One region of the Comamonas squillarum genome, then DNA from elsewhere that is predicted to be linked to it. Evidence: predicted binding sites of a transcription regulator. Region 1 holds the regulator's gene; each other region holds the start of a gene.
What was found. Region 1 encodes sigma-54, which starts transcription at its own class of promoters, with help from an activator protein. Its sites were predicted from a motif close to TGGCANGNAANCTGCTTT; they were not measured.
Positions count from the first base shown of each region.

Region 2: a site for sigma-54 is predicted at 1,141-1,158, ahead of N4T19_RS17965 (pilin). Genes of this name have one in related genera too.
Region 3: a site for sigma-54 is predicted at 1,306-1,323, ahead of exaC (acetaldehyde dehydrogenase ExaC). Genes of this name have one in related genera too.
Region 4: a site for sigma-54 is predicted at 957-974, ahead of hydA (dihydropyrimidinase). Genes of this name have one in related genera too.

Region 1 is NZ_CP104377.1:2,982,904-2,985,106, reverse strand. It holds gene lptB (LPS export ABC transporter ATP-binding protein) at 1-284, shown strand, start outside; gene rpoN (RNA polymerase factor sigma-54) at 390-2,006, shown strand; gene N4T19_RS13805 (aspartyl/asparaginyl beta-hydroxylase domain-containing protein) at 2,082-2,203, opposite strand, start outside.
Region 2 is NZ_CP104377.1:3,911,589-3,913,791, reverse strand. It holds gene N4T19_RS17970 (hypothetical protein) at 1-450, opposite strand, end outside; gene N4T19_RS17965 (pilin) at 542-1,075, opposite strand; gene N4T19_RS17955 (FHA domain-containing protein) at 1,388-2,035, opposite strand.
Region 3 is NZ_CP104377.1:2,783,280-2,785,482, forward strand. It holds gene N4T19_RS12855 (sigma-54-dependent Fis family transcriptional regulator) at 1-1,107, opposite strand, end outside; gene exaC (acetaldehyde dehydrogenase ExaC) at 1,403-2,203, shown strand, end outside.
Region 4 is NZ_CP104377.1:915,282-917,484, forward strand. It holds gene N4T19_RS04315 (threonine ammonia-lyase) at 1-360, shown strand, start outside; gene N4T19_RS04320 (VOC family protein) at 452-871, shown strand; gene hydA (dihydropyrimidinase) at 1,021-2,203, shown strand, end outside.

The sequences.
Region 1 (2,203 bases):
TCGCCCGTGCGCTGGCCACCCAGCCCCGTTTCATCCTGCTCGACGAGCCTTTCGCCGGCATCGACCCCATCGCCGTGATCGAGATCCAGCGCATTGTCGCCTTTCTCAAGGAGCGCGGCATTGGCGTGCTGATCACCGACCACAATGTGCGCGAAACCCTGGGTATCTGTGACCATGCCTGCATCATCAGCGATGGCAAGGTGCTGGCCGCCGGGACGCCGCAAGAGATTGTGGAGAACGCAGAGGTCCGGAGGGTGTATCTGGGTGAACATTTCCGTATGTGACACCGCACGCCTTGGCGGGCGTGCCAGCCAAGATGCCGTCCCGCGCTGCGGGGCCGGCAGGGCTGATCCGTTGCCAGCTGCCCCAGCCCGTGTGGAGGCGCAGCCATGATGCCGTCGCTGTCGCTGCGCGTATCGCAGAACCTGACCCTGACCCCCCAGCTGCAGCAGTCGATTCGCCTGCTGCAGCTGTCCACGCAGGAGCTGACACAGGAAGTCGAGCAGATGCTCGACGAAAACCCGTTTCTGGAGCGCGAGGGCGATGAGGCCCCCGAGGCTGAAGCCCGTAAAGAAGCCGCTGAATCTGCCGAAGCTGCAGACGCTGCAGACGCAGCCGACAAGGGTGCCGATACTGCTGCCAGCACCGACACCAACAACAGTAGCGATTTCGAGCCCGGAACCTCCGACCAGCCGCTGGATTTTGCTGCGGGCAAGGAAACCGGCGTCGATGCCGAGGCCGCTGCCGGCGATTCGGCATCGGACTGGGAAGAGTGGGGCGGCGATCTGCCCGCCCGCTCCAGCGCCAGCGATGACGACGACGAGACGCCGATGTCCGACCGGCGCAGCGAGCACCTGAGCCTGCAGGATGTGCTGCACCGCCAGGCCTTGTCGCTGCGCCTGTGCCAGGAAGACCGGGCCGCGCTCTACTTTCTGATTGAATCACTGAACGACGACGGCTACCTCGAAGAAACGCTGGCCGAGCTGGCGCAAAGCTTTGGCGATGCCTCGGATCCCGAACGCTACGAAGCCCTGCTGCACCACCTGACCGTGGCGCTGCGCTTGCTGCAAAGTCTGGAGCCGATTGGCGTGGGCGCGCGCAACCTGTCCGAATGCATGCAGCTGCAGATCAAGGCCCAGCAGCGGCTGTTGGATGAAGAGGGCTCGGACACGCCCGAGGCCGATGCGCTGGCGCTGGAGACCGCTTTGCTGGTCTGCCAGGAATCGCTGGAGCTGCTGGCGCGCCGTGATGTGCGCAAGCTGGTGCAACTGACCGGATGCAGTGATGCCGCGGTGCGCAGCGCGCTGGCGCTGATCGCCAAGCTCGAGCCCCGCCCCGGCCGGCCCTATGCCGATGTGGACCGCAACACCATCATCCCCGATGTCCTCGTGCGACCCAGCAATGAGCGCGGCCTGCCGGTGCCCGGTTTCAGCGTGCAGCTCAATGCCGAGGTGATGCCGCGCCTGCGCGTGCAGGATGTCTACGCCAATGCCTTGCGCAGCCACAAGGGCAGCGAGGGCCATGGCGCGCTGCAGCAGCGGCTGCAGGAGGCGCGCTGGTTCATCAAGAACATCCAGCAGCGCTTTGACACCATCTTGCGCGTCTCGCAGGCCATCGTCGAGCGCCAGCGCAATTTCTTTGTCCATGGCGAGCTGGCGATGCGCCCCATGGTGCTGCGCGAGATTGCCGATGAGCTGGGCCTGCACGAGTCCACCATCAGCCGCGTGACCACGGCCAAGTACATGGCCACGCCGCAGGGCACGTTCGAGCTCAAGTACTTCTTTGGCTCGGGCCTGGGCACCGAGACCGGCGGCAGTGCGTCGAGCACGGCGGTCAAGGCGCTGATCAAGCAGCTGCTGGACGAGGAAAGCGCGAAAAAGCCGCTGTCGGATGCAAAAATCGCCGATCTGCTGCAGGCCCAGGGCATTGAATGCGCGCGCCGCACGGTGGCCAAGTACCGCGAGGCCATGCGCATCCCGCCGGCCAGCCTGCGCAAGGCGCTGTAAGCGCAAGCAGCCAGGGCCCATAAAAAAACCGCAGTTGCGTTAGGCACTGCGGTTTTGCTTTGAGACGGAGCCGCTTTACTTTGGCCACAGCCACCAGATGAACAAGGCCAGCACGGCCAGCATCAGGCCAAACTTGGTGAGCTTGTAGGCCGTCTTGTTCCAGGCCTTGAAGCGGCGGCGGTACTGGCCCATGTAGA
Region 2 (2,203 bases), 930 kb from region 1:
AACTCCGTTACCGTCTATCCTCGAGTTGAACCAGCGGACACCCCACTTATCCAACTTAGAGGAATCACTTTTTTCAGAATTTTCTTCAAGAATTTCATTTCGAGCAACAACAACGACTCTATCCTGCTCAAAAACAAATGCCACGGGACGAGAAACATAAAGTGTATACAATCCATACACTAATGCCAGCGACTGAATCATTGCAATCGCAGAAATATCTATAATCAACTCCCTGCGAGATTTATGGGGTGATGCGACTACCAATGTCAAAAGGGGCCCTGATACAACATCAACCACAAGAAGAATAGAATATATTCTCCATACACCCAAAATATTATCTGTCGGCCAAGGATAAATAAATTTAAAAATAAAGAACGCCGTAATACAAGCAACTACAATCGAAATATAAAAATGCCGGAATGCAAGCTTTAAAGAAAATTTGATACGCATTAAAACTATCTCGTCAACGCATAGATTAAAGAGTATTTTGAAAATAAAAAAAGGGGCAAAGCCCCTTTTTTATTTCCTTACGTCGTCAGTTTTAACGGCATTCTGCAGGAGCGTACTTTGCAGGAAGTGTACCAGCAACTACGCTTGCAAGACCACGACTGGTCGCAGTTTGATTAGAATCCGAAGCACAAGCCCAGTCAATAGCGCCTTTGGATGCAGCGGTAGGAGCTGCATTCTGCACGTTGGGCGTGAAAGTAATAGTCTGGGTATTCAATCCAGTTGGAATACCATTGCCTGCGGTTGCTTTGATTGCGACAGTGATATTCCATGGAGTATCAGTAGCAATAGTGACATCATCCACGAACTTTGACGAAGCTTCAGCCTTTTGATTTGGATTTGCCATGTAGGCAGTGGCAGCAGCGGTCAATCCTGCGGTGCCATCCGTCTGAAACGCTTCAGACATCAAACCTTTAGCAGAGCTGCCCGCAATGACGCCTTCCGAAATCTTCGTACGAATAGTGTAATCTTGATAAGCAGGCAGTGCGATAGCAGCCAAAATACCGATAATCGCCACAACGATCATCAGTTCGATCAGGGTGAAACCCTTTTGCATCTTACGCAGCATGTTGAATCCTCTCTATGTAACCAGTGATTAGGCAGCCTTGTCGAGCGACTTGGCGTGCATCACTTATTGCAAGTGCTGTGCCAACTTTTGGCGTCTACGCACCTCGCGGCCTCGACTGACAAAAATGCGGCGTTTTGTTAACTTATTGTGCAAGACGTTCATAAATGTCAGCAAGCCAAGATTTCTGCCATTTTTGTCACCCGATGAACGACTGTGCATGCTAAGAGCATGGGAAGCAGAAACAGAAACGGCACCCAACGGTGCCGCAGCATTTGTGTAGGCCCTGTCTATGCAAGCCCAAGACCCAGAGCCCTAGGTCCAAAACTCATAAGCCATCCCCGCCAGCTCAATCCGATCCCCCTTGTGCATCGACAGCCCCACGCCATTGAGCGCCTGGCCATTGAGCACCACATCGGCAGAGCCATCCACCTTGGTGGCGATATAGCCCTTGCCGCGCTTGGTCAGCGCAGCGACGGCGATACCGGGGCGGCCGACGGTGGTGACGACCTTGGACAGAATGATGTCTTCGCTGGCGCCACTGACGGCGCGCAGGTAGGGGCTGGGGGTGTAGGGCTGCTCTTCTGCGGGGGGGAAGTCGGCCGGGACCGTGGGGCTGTCTTCACCGTGGTCGGCGTGGGCTGGCTTTGCGGTCAGGCTGCCGGCTTCGCTGGCATGCAGGTAGTGGCTTTCGGGCACGAGAGAGTTCATCAAAAAGCGGATGCGGCATTTGCCGATGTCCAGCAGGTCGCCGCTTTGCAGCACCTGGCGGCGCACCTTCAAGCCGTTGACCTTGGTGCCATTGGTGCTGCCCAGGTCTTCGACGACGACGATGCCGATCTTCTTCTCATAGGTGAACGCCACATGCTCGCCGCTGACCGCCATGTCGGTCAGCACGATGTCGTTGGTGGAACGGCGCCCCAGGGTGGCCCTGGACTCCGTCAGCATGTAGTCTTGGATCACCACTCCATCTAATGAAACTATGAGTCTTGGCATATTGATAAACCTCGTCACGATTATATGCACATAAGCTATACAAATGACTTTTTCGATACGCGGTTGACAAAGGATCACGATGTGTTGGGTGCTACCGGATTTTGGTTACGGGTTTACCCTTGATTCCTCTTAGAA
Region 3 (2,203 bases), 200 kb from region 1:
GGCAATGCCCTTGCCCCAGGTGCGCCGCCCGCGCTCGGCCGCAGCGCGCCAGCCCGGGTCACCGGTGTCCAGCCGGGTCAGCGCATCGGGCGCCGCTGGCTGGGGCACGGCCACGAGCGGCGCCCGGCCCGCGCGATCGCCTGGCAGCGCGGGCGGTGCAGCGCCCACCGGCGTGGCGTGTGATGCCTGAGGCAGCACCAGGCGCGCAAACACGCTGCGGCCGGTGTGCAGGGCCGCCAGATGCAGGCGCTCGGTCTGGGTATGGCCCCGGGCCAGCCAGTCGCGCAGCGGCATCGCGCTGATGTCGTCCCAGTGCAGATGGCCCCAGTCGGCCGCGGCAATCTTGAGGCTTTGCATGGCGGTGCGGTTGCCGCCCAGCAGCAAACCATCGGGCGTCAGCGCCAGAATGCCTTCGGCGGCGGTACCCACCCCTTCGGCCTGGGTGTGGAAATGCATGCGCCAGTCGCGCTGGTGGCGTGCCAGCAGCCAGCGGTTTTCGATCATGCGGGCAGCGGTGGTGGCCAGCCCCAAGGTATGGGCCTGGGCCAGGCGCTGGTCGCCAGAGATATCGAGCACGCCCAGCAGCTGGCCCTGGGCGCTGAAGATGGGCGAGGCTGCGCAGTTCAAAAAACTGTTGGCCTCCAGAAAGTGCTCCGCGCCTTCGACGCGCAGCGGCGTGGCTTCCACCAGCGCCGTGCCAATCGCATTCGTGCCGCGCGCCTCTTCGGTCCAGATCGCGCCACTGCGCAACGCCACGCGCTCGGCCTTGTTCAGAAAAGGGGCGTCACCCAAGGTGTGCAGCAGGGTGCTTTGGGCGTTGGCCAGGATGACCATGCTGTGGCTGTCCTGGATCTGCTCGAACACATAGTCCATCACCGGCCGGGCAATGGCCAGCAGGTCTTCGCTGCGCGTGAGCACCTGGCGCATTTCGGAGCCGGTGAGCGGATCGCCGCAAGACACCCGGCCGACTGGCTGTACCCCTGCGCGCAGGCTGCGTTGCCAGGAGCTGGCAATGCGCGCCTGCACCGCCCCGGGCGGGCATTCACCATGTGCCAACAAATGCACCCGTGCCTGGCGCAGCACCTGGGAGGTGATCTGGGGATCCATGTTGTCTCCTTGCAAGCCTGTCTGCGCAGGCCCATGGGGACAGTATAGGAAAGCGGCCGCACGGAGTCGCCGTGAATAGCCATGCCGCTGTCCGACTGTTCCAGATTGGAACACCTGCATTGTCCGGCGCTGTTCCAACGCCAGCCATCGCGGCCAGCGGGACTGATACAAATCAAGCACTTGGCACGCAATCGGGCCTGGCATGCATCTTGATATCTCAGGTGTGACTCGTGCCTTTTCCTGCTGGCATCCGGCACGAATCAGCTTGCGATATCCATTTCCAAGGAGACACACCATGCAATACGTATTTCCCGGCCAATCGGGCGCCAAGATCAGCTACAAAAAGCAGTACAACAACTTCATTGGCGGCCAGTGGAAGGCGCCGGTCAAGGGCCAGTACTTTGATGTGATCTCGCCGATCAACGGCCAGGTCTACACACAGGCCGCACGCTCGACCGCCGAAGATGTGGAGCTGGCACTGGATGCCGCCCATGCCGCGGCCGATGCCTGGGGCAAGAAATCAGCCACCGAGCGCTCCAATGTGCTGCTGCAGATTGCCGAGCGCATCGACGCCAATACCGAACTGCTGGCCTACGCCGAAACGGTGGACAACGGCAAGGCGATCCGCGAGACGCTCAATGCCGACATTCCGCTGTCGGCCGACCACTTCCGCTACTTTGCCGGCGCGCTGCGGGCGCAGGAAGGCGGCATCAGCGAGATTGACAACACGACGGTGGCCTACCATTACCACGAGCCGCTGGGCGTTGTGGGCCAGATCATTCCCTGGAACTTCCCCATCCTGATGGCTGCCTGGAAACTGGCCCCCGCCATTGCTGCGGGCAACTGCGTGGTGCTCAAGCCCGCAGAATCCACCCCCATCAGCCTGCTGATCCTCATCGAGTTGATCGAAGACCTGCTGCCCGCCGGCGTGCTTAACGTGGTCAACGGCTATGGCCGTGAGGCCGGCATGCCGCTGGCCAACAGCAAGCGCATCGCCAAGATTGCCTTTACCGGCTCGACCAGCACCGGCCGCGTCATCGCCCAGGCCGCTGCCAACAACCTGATTCCAGCCACCTTGGAGCTGGGCGGCAAGTCG
Region 4 (2,203 bases), 2.1 Mb from region 1:
GTCGCCGTGGAACCGGCTGCGTTTGATGACACCGTGCGCTCACTGGCCAGTGGCACGCGCCAGAGCAATCCCCAATCGGCCGATTCGATTTGCGATGCCTTGCAGGCCGTCACACCGGCCGAGCTGCCTTATGCGATCAATGGCCTGCGCCTGAGCCAGGCCGTCAGCGTCAGCGACGCCGAGGTACTGGCTGCCATGCGTTTTGCCATCGAAGACCTGCGCTTGGTGGTCGAGCCCGGCGGCGCAGTGGCTTTGGCAGCCTTGCTCGCAGGCAAGTTGCCGCTAGAGGGCCAAAGTGCAGTGGTTGTGCTGTCAGGGGCCAATGTCGACTTGCCTTTGCTCAGCCAGGCCCTGGCTTGATGCCATCTGCCACGTCCCGAGCGGGCCTGCTCTGCGTTCCATGCATTCGCCAGCGCCCGCACCGTCCAGCTATTTCCAGAGTCCATACACCATGAATTTACCTTCCGCTTTCCACTTTGCCTTCAACATCCGCGACCTGGACAAGGCCAGAGCCTTTTACGGCGGCGTGCTCGGCTGCGTCGAAGGCCGCAGTACCGACACCTGGGTCGATTTTGATTTCTTCGGCCACCAAATCTCCTTGCACCTGGGCGAGCCCTTTGCCACAGCCAACACCGGCAAGGTCGGCCAGCACATGGTGCCAATGCCGCACTTCGGCATCATCTTGCTCTACCCCGACTGGCGCGCGATGGCCGACCGCCTGCAAGCCGCCGGCGTGGAGTTTGTGCTCGCGCCCCAAGTGCGCTTTGAGGGCGAGCCCGGTGAGCAATGGACCATGTTCTTTCGCGATCCCTTTGGCAATCCGATCGAGGTCAAAGGCTTCCGCTCAGAAGCGCAAATCTACGCGCACTAAGAATGTATTCAGGTTCCCAAAAACACTGCCCCAAGGCCGCTCCATGCACCAAAGCCGATGCAATGAGCACCAATCCGGTGCAAGTTGGCATGAAGCCTGCTTACCACCCGGGCATCTGTCTGAACCTAGCTTGAGAAAGAAACGATGCCATGTTTGATTTGACCATCCGCAACGGCCGTATCAGCACCTCCCAAAACACCTTTGTGGCCGATATCGGCATTCAGGGCGGCACCATTGCTGCCATTGGGGAGAACCTGCCAGCAGGGCGGCGTGACATTGACGCACAAGGCCTGTGGGTCATGCCTGGCGGCATCGACAGCCACGCCCATATTGAACAAGCGTCCAGCGCGGGCGTGATGTGCGCTGATGATTTCTACAGCGCCACGGTCTCGGCCGCGTTTGGTGGCACGACCTGCGTGATCCCGTTTGCTGCGCAGCACAAAGGCCAGCAAGTGCCCGAGGTGGTCGCCGCCTACGCCAAGCTGGCGGCCGAGAAAGCGGTGATCGACTACGGCTTTCACCTGATCCTGTCCGAGATCACCCCGCAAATGCTGGAGCAGGATTTGCCACGCGCGATTGCAGAGGGCATCACCTCGCTGAAGGTCTACATGACCTACGACAAGCTCAAGATCGACGACTTCCAGATGCTGGATGTGCTGGAAGTCGCAGGCCGCGAAGGCGCGATGGTCATGGTGCATGCCGAGAACCACGACGTGATCCGCTGGATCGCCCGCCGTCTGCTGGACAAGGGCCTCACGGCACCCAAATTTCACGGCGTGGCCCACGATGCGATTGCAGAAATCGAAGCGAGCTCGCGCGCCATCCACCTGGCCAATCTGCTCGATGTGCCGATTTTGCTGGTGCATATCTCAGGCCCCGAGGCGATTGAAGTGATTCGCAGTGCCCGGCAACTGGGCAGCAAAGTGCATGCCGAGACCTGCCCGCAATACCTGTTCCTGACCGCAGAAGACATGGACCAGGAGGGCCTGGAAGGCGCAAAATTCTGCTGCAGTCCACCCGTGCGCGACAAGGCCGCGCAAGACAAGGTCTGGCAAGGCCTGCTGGATGGCACCCTGGGCATCTACAGTTCTGACCACGCGCCCTACAAGTTCGATGAAAGCGGCAAGCTGCCCAAGGGCGATGCCACCACCTTCAAGGAAATGGCCAATGGCGTGCCCGGCCTGGAGCTGCGCTTGCCGCTGCTGTTCTCCGAGGGCCTGCTGACTGGCCGCCTCACGCCCGAAGAATTTGTGCGTCTCACTGCCACCAACCATGCATACATGTATGGCCTGCAAAAACGCAAGGGCGATATTGCCGTCGGCCTGGATGCCG